DNA from 2 places in the Bradyrhizobium sp. CCBAU 53338 genome. Region 2 is predicted to be linked to the other one. Evidence: predicted binding sites of a transcription regulator. Region 2 holds the regulator's gene; the other holds the start of a gene.
The links. Region 2 encodes PhoB, which activates phosphate uptake and scavenging genes when phosphate is short. Its sites were predicted from a motif close to TGTCATNNANCTGTCAT; they were not measured.
Positions count from the first base shown of each region.

Region 1: the regulator PhoB is predicted to act here: its motif matches at 2,156-2,172, upstream of phnC (phosphonate ABC transporter ATP-binding protein).

Region 1 covers NZ_CP030048.1:872,469-876,882, reverse strand. The annotation lists gene phnE (phosphonate ABC transporter, permease protein PhnE) at 1-182, opposite strand, end outside; gene phnD (phosphonate ABC transporter substrate-binding protein) at 253-1,182, opposite strand; gene phnC (phosphonate ABC transporter ATP-binding protein) at 1,247-2,056, opposite strand; gene XH90_RS04185 (chloramphenicol acetyltransferase) at 2,231-2,887, shown strand; partial or broken gene XH90_RS04180 (alpha-D-ribose 1-methylphosphonate 5-triphosphate diphosphatase) at 2,884-4,077, shown strand; gene XH90_RS04175 (DUF1045 domain-containing protein) at 4,096-4,414, shown strand, end outside.
Region 2 covers NZ_CP030048.1:7,022,277-7,026,690, reverse strand. The annotation lists gene pstA (phosphate ABC transporter permease PstA) at 1-703, shown strand, start outside; gene pstB (phosphate ABC transporter ATP-binding protein PstB) at 700-1,521, shown strand; gene phoU (phosphate signaling complex protein PhoU) at 1,533-2,249, shown strand; gene phoB (phosphate regulon transcriptional regulator PhoB) at 2,272-2,985, shown strand; gene XH90_RS33070 (GcrA family cell cycle regulator) at 3,088-3,600, opposite strand; gene XH90_RS33065 (aspartate aminotransferase family protein) at 4,058-4,414, shown strand, end outside.

The DNA.
Region 1 (4,414 bases), 1.2 Mb from region 2:
CCGAAATAGGTGAAGAGGGTGTGCAAGTTCACTTCGGCGCCGATCGAGGCCACGATCAGCGCGGCGACGAACACGACAAGCCCCCCCAGCACCCGCAGGCGCTTGCGCGCGACCGCCTTGCCATAGGCGGCGTTGAGGGCGGCGAGCTGCTGCTCGGGCAGGATCGAAACCGCAATCGTCATCGAAGGAACAGATCCATCAAGAAAAGAGCCGGGTCCATCGACCCGGCTCCAGTACGTCGTCCCGACGAGCTCAGGACGCCTTCTTACGCAGATTGTCGACGAACTTAATCAGCTCGATGGTCTTGTTGTAATCCTCGTTGGCGATCGGTTCCCAGGGCTTGTTCTTGCCGTCGGAGAGCTTCTTGAAAGCCTCGGGGTCCTTCTGGGCCGCATCGAGGAAGGCCTTCTTGATCGCGGCTTTCATGTCGTCCGGGAGGCTGCTGAGATAGGCGTAGGGCGAGTTGATGATGAGGTCGGACTTCACGATGATGCGGAAGTCCTCCTTCTTCATCACGGTGCCGTCGGCCGACTTGACCATGCCCTTGTTGAGCATGCGGGTCAGGTTGGAATCGTCGTCGGCGTTCCACCAGTTGGCGGCGACGTCGACGGTGCCCTGGGCCAGCGCCAGCACCGCATTCTCGTGGCTGCCGGTGAAGACGACCTTGGAGAAATAGGCGTCGGGATCGATGCCCATCGCGTTCAGCTTGAAGCGGGGCATGTTGTTGCCAGAAGTGGAATTCGGATCAACAAGCCCCAGATTCTTGCCCTTGAGGTCCTCGATCTTCTGGTACGGCGATTTCGCCAGCACGTAGAACACCGAGTAATAACCCTTCGAGCCATCGGAATTGACGTCGATGACGAACGCATCGGTCTTGACGCCGGTCAGACGTGCGCGCGAGAAGGAGGCCGGGCCGTAATAGCCGATGTGGATGTTGCCGGCGCGCTGGCCTTCGATGACGGCGGCATAGTCGTTGGCGACGCGCAGCGTGACCTTCACGCCGAGTTCCTTCGACAGATAATCGACGAAGGGGCCGTAACGTTCGGTGACGCCCGAACCGTTCTCGGCCGGGATCACGGCAAAGGTGATCTCCGGATATTTCGACTTCCAGTCTTCGGCGGAAGCGGATCCGGCAAAGGTCAGCGCGGCAGCGCCGGCAAGAACTAATCTGCGAGTGATCATGATGCCCTCTTCATCTGACAGGATTGGTTGACGGAAAAACTGGTAACGACGGATGCGACGCGGCTCAGGCCGCGGCGGCCGTTCCGAGTGCCGGAACGCCCTCGGGCGCCGGGGCAGGTGTGCCGCCCATGACGTCGGCGGCTTCGAGATCGTAGAGCTCACGCGCGACGAGGTCGGTCAGCGCGGACGGCGCGCCGTCGAACACCACGCGGCCCGCCGCCATGCCGATCAGGCGATCGCAATAGCTGCGCGCCAGGTCGAGCGAATGCAGGTTGCACAGCACGGTGATGCCGAAATGCTTGTTGATGCGCAGAAGCGCATCCATGACGATCTTGGTGTTGCGCGGATCGAGCGAGGCGATCGGCTCGTCGGCAAGGATGATGTCGGGCTGCTGCACCAGCGCCCGCGCGATCGCGACGCGCTGCTGCTGGCCGCCGGAGAGCTGGTCTGCACGCTGGGCGGCGAGCGCAGCGATGTCGAACTGTTCGAGCGCGGACATGGCCAGCGCCTTGTCCTGCTCGGGCCAGATCTGCGACAGCGAGCGCCAGGCGGGCATAGTGGCAAGACGCCCCATCAGCACGTTGGTCAGGACATCGAGCCGGCCGACCAGGTTGAACTGCTGAAAGATCATCGCCGAGCGCGCCCGCCACTGCCGCAGCTCCTTGCCGCGCAGTGCGGTGACGTCGAGACCATCGAATACGATACGGCCCTGCGTCGGCGTCACCAGGCGATTGATCGTTCGCAGCAAGGTCGACTTGCCGGCGCCCGAGCGCCCGATCACGCCGACGAACCCGCCGGGGGAGATTTGAAACGAGGCGTCGTCCACCGCGGCTTTTGCGCCGAAGCGGCACGTCAGACCTTCAACCACCAGCATGCAGGGCTCCAGAGTAGCTGGAGCCCACCGCTATCGCCGGCCTTTAACGTCTGTGTGACACGGCGATTGCGGTGCGGCGATCCTACACACCTCATCCCCTGTCATCGCGACGTCATGATGATGTCATCGAGCGACTCGATGACGAGCCCCCGCCCTCTGATTTTAGGATGCAACATGGCCAAGGCGCTATCGGTCGAGCCGACCATCGATCCTTCGGCGAAGCTGCACGAGACCAGTCTCGGCGCTTATACCGAAGTCGGCGCCCGCACGATCCTCCACGAAGTCGCGATGGGCGACTACTCCTACGTCGTGAACGACGCGCAGATCACCTACACCACCATCGGAAAATTCTGCTCGATCGCGGCGATGACGCGGATCAATCCCGGCAATCATCCGATGCATCGCGCTACGCAGGCGCATTTCACTTACCGCTCCAGCGCCTACTTCCCCGGCGAGAGCGACGATCACGAGTTCTTCGACTGGCGGCGCCAGCATCGCGTCCATATCGGACACGACGTCTGGATCGGCCATGGCGCGGTGGTGCTGCCGGGCCGCAACATCGGCACCGGCGCCGTGATCGCGGCCGGCGCCATCGTCACCAAGGACGTGCCGGCCTACACCATCATCGCCGGCAACCCGGCGCGGATCGTGCGGCGGCGGTTCTCGGAGGAGGTTGCCGGGCGGCTGGCCAAGCTGGCATGGTGGGACTGGGATCACGACAAATTGCGTGCAGCGCTGCCCGATTTCCGCAAGCTCGCAATTGAAGATTTCCTGACGACATACGAAGCAGGGGCGCATTCCCCGTCCAGCAAACGAAGCGCGGTCGCGTGACAGACATTTTCATCGAAGGTGGCCGGACCCTGATCGGCTCCGAGCTCGCCGAAGTTTCACTCTCCGTATCCGGAATCGACATCGCGCGGATCGATGCGCCGCGCGGCCGCGCGCGGCTGGCGATCGACGCGCGCAACCTGCTGGTGCTGCCCGGCATCGTTGACATTCATGGCGACGCTTTCGAGCGCCAGATGATGCCGCGGGCCGGTGTCGACTTCCCGATCGACGTCGCGCTGGCTGACACCGACCGCCAGGTGATCAGCAACGGCATCACCACGGTGTTCCACGCCACGACATGGTCGTGGGAGCCGGGCCTGCGCAGCGGCGACAATGCACGGCGCCTGCTCGAGGCGATCGAGCGGCAACGCCCGCACTTCGCCGCCGACACCCGCTTCCACCTGCGGCACGAGACCTACAATCTCGATGCCGAGGCCGAGATCGGCCAATGGCTGGCCGCGGGCCGCGTCGACCTGTTCGCCTTCAACGACCACATGGACGGGGTCGTTGCCGACATCTCCAATCCGCGCTAGCGCAACCGCATGGTGGAGCGGACCGGCCTGTCGAGCGACGACTTCGACGGGCTCGTCGCGCATATCGTCTCGCGCTCTGCCGATGTTCCGGCCTCGATCACCCGGCTCGCAGCGGCGGCGCGCGCGGCCGGAGTGCGGATGCTGTCGCACGACGACGCGACGCCGGCGATGCGCAAGTCGTTTCGCGACATGGGCGTGATGCTCGCCGAATTTCCGACCAACGAGGAGACGGCGCGCGAGGCCGCGGCGGCCGGTGATGCCATCGTCTACGGTGCGCCGAACGTCGTGCGGGGCGGCAGCCACACCGGCTGGACCAGGGCTTCGGACATGATCGCGAAGGGTCTCTGCTCGGTGCTGGCCTCGGACTATTATTACCCGGCGCCGCTGCTCGCTGCCTTCCGCCTTGCCGCAGACGGCGTGCTGCCGCTGAGCGAGGCCTGGAAGCTGGTCTCGTCGGCGCCCGCGCAAGCGACCGGCCTGACCGATCGCGGCACGCTCGCTGCCGGCCATCGTGCCGATATCCTGCTCGTGGACGACAGCATGCCGCTGCGGCCACGGCTCGTCGCAGTGCTCGCGGCCGGCAAGCTCGCGCATCTCACCGATGCAACGCGGCTCCGCGGCGCGGCTGCGACGCCGCGCGAGACTGTCGTTGCGGTATAAATTGGTTATGCTCGGGCAATGACAGGTTTCCCCCGCTACGCGATCTATTTTGCCGCCGGCACCGACAACGCACTCTCGCGCTTCGGTGCCGAGTTGCTCGGCTACGAGGCTTACACCGGCGACGAAGTTTCGTTTCCGCAGGAAGCGCTGCATGTCGCGCCGGACTGGCACGACATCACGACAGACCCGCGCAAATACGGCTTTCACGGTACGCTGAAGGCGCCGATGGCGCTGGCGTCCGACAAGACCGAGGCCGAGCTGGTGGCGGCGAGCGCGGCATTCGCCGGGAAGGCACGGCCGATTCCGGTGATCCGGCCCGTGGTCGACTCTATCAGCG
Region 2 (4,414 bases):
GATCTTCACGCAAAGCACGCCGCCGCCCGGCTCGACCGAAGGCGGATTGCTCAACGCCATCGTCGGCTCGGTGATCATGACCGTGATCGGCGTCGGCATCGGTGCGCCGCTCGGCCTGTTCGCGGGGACCTATCTCGCCGAATACGGCCGGCACGATCGCCTTACCTCGGTGATCCGCTTCATCAACGACATCCTGCTCAGCGCGCCCTCGATCATCATCGGCCTGTTCATCTACGGCGCGGTGGTGGTGCCGATGCGAGGTTTCTCCGGCATCGCTGGCTGTCTGGCCCTGGCCGTGATCGTGATCCCGGTGGTTCTGCGTACCACCGAGGACATGCTCTTGCTGGTGCCCAACCCGTTGCGCGAGGCCGCCAGTGCGCTCGGTTTGCCGCGCTCGCTGGTGATCAAGAAGATCGCCTACCGCGCGGCGCGCTCCGGCCTGATCACCGGCGTGCTGCTCGCGACCGCGCGCGTTGCGGGTGAGACTGCGCCGCTGCTGTTCACCGCGCTGTCGAACCAGTTCTTCAGCCTGGACCTCACCAAGACGATGGCGAACCTGCCTGTCACCATCAACAACTTCGTGCAGAGCCCCTACGAGTACTGGAAGCAACTCGCCTGGAGCGGCGCCCTGCTGATCACGCTCACCGTGCTTGCCTTGAACATTGGCGCGCGCATTCTTGGCGCCGAGAGGACCGTAAAATGACCGATCTGTCCGTATCCGTGAGTTCCAACGCTCATCTGGCATCGCAGCAGCCGTTGCCGGAGGCCCCGGCCAAGGTGACGGTGCGCAATCTCAACTTCTATTACGGCGAACACCACGCGCTGAAGAACATCAACCTGGCGCTCGGCACCAACCGCGTCACGGCCTTTATCGGGCCGTCGGGCTGCGGCAAGTCGACCCTGCTGCGCATCTTCAACCGGATGTACGACCTTTATCCGGGCCAGCGCGTCACCGGTCAGCTCATGCTCGACCAGACCAACATCCTCGACCCGAAGCTCGATCTCAACCTGCTGCGCGCCCGCGTCGGCATGGTGTTCCAGAAGCCGACGCCGTTCCCGATGACGATCTACGAGAACATCGCCTTCGGCATCCGTCTCTACGAGAAGATCTCGAAGTCCGAGATGGACGGTCGCGTCGAGAAGGCGCTGCGCGGCGGCGCGCTGTGGAACGAGGTCAAGGACAAGCTCAACGCCTCGGGCCTGTCGCTCTCCGGCGGCCAGCAGCAACGCCTCTGCATCGCCCGCACCGTCGCCGTGCGGCCCGAGGTGATCCTGTTCGACGAGCCCTGTTCGGCGCTCGATCCGATCTCGACCGCCAAGGTCGAGGAACTGATCCAGGAACTGTCCGAGAACTACACGATCGCGATCGTCACCCACAACATGCAGCAGGCGGCCCGCGTCTCCGACAAGACCGCCTTCATGTATCTCGGCGAACTGATCGAGTTCGACGACACCAGCAAGATCTTCACGTCGCCGTCCGACCGGCGCACGCAGGATTACATCACCGGCCGGTTCGGCTGAGGAGACGGGACATGGGTTCTGAACATACCGCAAAAGCCTTCGACACCGACCTCCAGGAGCTCACCCGCCTGGTGGCCGAGATGGGCGGCATCGCCGAGCGCATGATCGTCGATTCCGTCGATGCCCTGATCCGCCGCGACGTCGCGCTCGGCCAGCGCGTCGTCACCATCGACGCCGAGCTCGACACGCTGCAGAGGAAAATCGAGGAGCGCGCCGTGCTCACCATCGCACGCCGCCAGCCGATGGCGGTGGACCTGCGCGAGATCGTCGGCGCCATGCGCGTTGCGACCGATCTCGAGCGGATCGGCGACCTCGCCAAGAACATGGGCAAGCGCGTCGCGGCGCTGGAGACGGATTTCCATCCGCTCAAACTGTTCCGCGGCCTCGAGCACATGACCGACCTCGTGCAGCAGCAGGTCAAGTCGGTGCTGGACGCCTATGCCGCGCACGATCTGCCGGCGGCGATGGCGGTGTGGAAGGGCGACGAGGAAGTCGACGCCATCTGCACCTCGCTGTTCCGCGAACTCCTCACCTACATGATGGAGGATCCGCGCAACATCTCGTTCTGCATCCACCTGATGTTCTGCGCCAAGAACATCGAACGGATCGGCGATCATGCCACCAACATTGCCGAGACCGTGTTCTACATGATCGAAGGCCAGGCGATCACCGACAAGCGGCCGAAGGGCGACATGACGACGTTCGCCACGACGGTCCCGAACACCTGATCAGGCAAGGAGCGACCAGACCATGGGCGCACGCATTATGGTGGTCGAGGACGAGGAAGCTCTCACCGAGCTTCTCCGCTACAACCTCGAAGGCGACGGCTATGACGTCGAGACGGTGATGCGCGGCGACGACGCCGACACCCGCCTCAAGGAGCATATCCCCGATTTGATTGTGCTCGACTGGATGCTGCCGGGGCTGTCGGGCATCGAGCTGTGCCGCCGCTTGCGGACGCGGTCCGACACCAAGCAGCTGCCGATCATCATGCTCACTGCGCGCGGCGAGGAGAGCGAACGGGTGCGGGGCCTTGCGACCGGCGCCGACGATTACATCGTCAAGCCGTTCTCGGTGCCCGAGCTGCTGGCGCGCGTGAAGGGGCTGCTGCGGCGCGCCAGCCCGGAGCGGCTCGCGACCGTGCTTGCTTTCGGCGACATCGAGCTCGACCGCGAAAAGCGCCGCGTGGCGCGCTCGGGCCGGCCGATCGATCTCGGCCCGACCGAATACCGTCTGCTCGAGTTCTTCCTGGAGCATCCCGGCCGCGTGTTCTCGCGCGAGCAGCTGCTCGACAGCGTCTGGGGCCGCGACATCTATATCGACGAGCGCACCGTCGACGTGCATATCGGCCGCCTGCGCAAGCTGCTCAATCTCGGCCGCGAGCAGGACCCGATCCGCACCGTCCGCGGCGCGGGCTACGCGCTCGACGATCGCTTCGCGAAGGCCGAGCAGGCCTCCGGCTAGCTACCTAGCTGCCCGCAAGCAAAACAAAAAAAGCGCGCTCGGTGGCGCGCTTTTCTTTTTCGCCCCGGCCGGTGCCGGGACGATGTCGGTCTCAAGCTGTACTCAGCGCGTGCCGGGCTTGGCCGGTGCGCGGCGGCGATCGGCTGCCGGCTGATACGCAACGCGCGAGTGCTGGGCGCAGTAGGGCAGGCCGGACAGGGCCTTGCCGCCGCAGAAGAAGAAATCCGGGCTCGAGGGATCGCCCACCGGCCAGTGGCAGGTGGCTTCGTTCAGCTCGAGCAACGAGAGCCGCTGGCTCATCGGCACCACGTTGTCGTAGGTAACGGGTTCGGCCTCGACCTCGACCTCGAAGGCCTGCGCCAGTGCGGTGTTGCCGCGCGCGATCGGCCTGCTCACCCGCATCATGTGCTGCGCAGGACGTGCCTTGCGTGGCCGCGGAGCCGCTGACGAGGGGCTCTTGGCGCGGCCGGACAGGCCGAGCCTGTGCACCTTTCCGATCACGGCGTTACGGGTGACATTCCCAAGCTCGGCGGCGATCTGGCTGGCCGAAAGTCCGGCCTCCCAGAGCTTTTTCAGCTGCTCGACGCGATCGTCGGACCAGGTCAAAACCGTCATTGCACCCTTTCCTTCGCCGCGCGCCCGCCATCCTGGGGCCGCACAACGAATGCCTAAGCCTCGAAAAACCCGTGCCGCCGGAATCCCTTAAGGCTCGCCGGGCGCGCGAAGTGCGCCCGAACGTTTACGCCGGTACATGAGGACTCTTGGGATCAGAACCGCTGCACGAGATGTCGTATCTGACAAGCCAAACGCTACAATATGGCGTGACTCGCGCGCAAGAGTCCGCCGACTCGCTTCCACATGTTCCGTGGCGAAAATCCTGCAAAATCGTCACCGCAAGACTACGGATTCGGCGTTTCGCGAGGCTTTCCGGGCGGCATTGACACCCGGATCACCAGGCCTAAAATGGCCGTGCGTGCCGCCCTTAAAAGGCGGCACGTTTCGTTTTCCGGGCCGGTCAATGGTGCGTTGCGCAATGCACGCGTCGGCCGTCCGCAACAATCAAGTGATCGTCATGACCAACAGCGCAGCGCCGCATTTGCTCCCCGTTTTTGCCAGGGCCGACATCGGTTTTGAGCGCGGTGAAGGCGTCTGGTTGATCGCAACCAATGGCGATCGCTATCTCGATTTCACCTCGGGCGTCGCCGTGAACGCGCTCGGCCATGCCCATCCTGCGCTCGTCAAGGCGTTGCAGGAGCAGGCGACCAAGCTCTGGCACATGTCCAATCTGTTCCAGAGCCCGGATGGCGAGAAGCTCGCCGCGCGCCTGTGCAACGAGAGCTTTGCGGACTTCGTCTTCTTCTGCAATTCCGGCGCCGAGGCGCTGGAGGGCGTGATCAAGCTGGTTCGCCATCATCATTTCTCCAAGGGC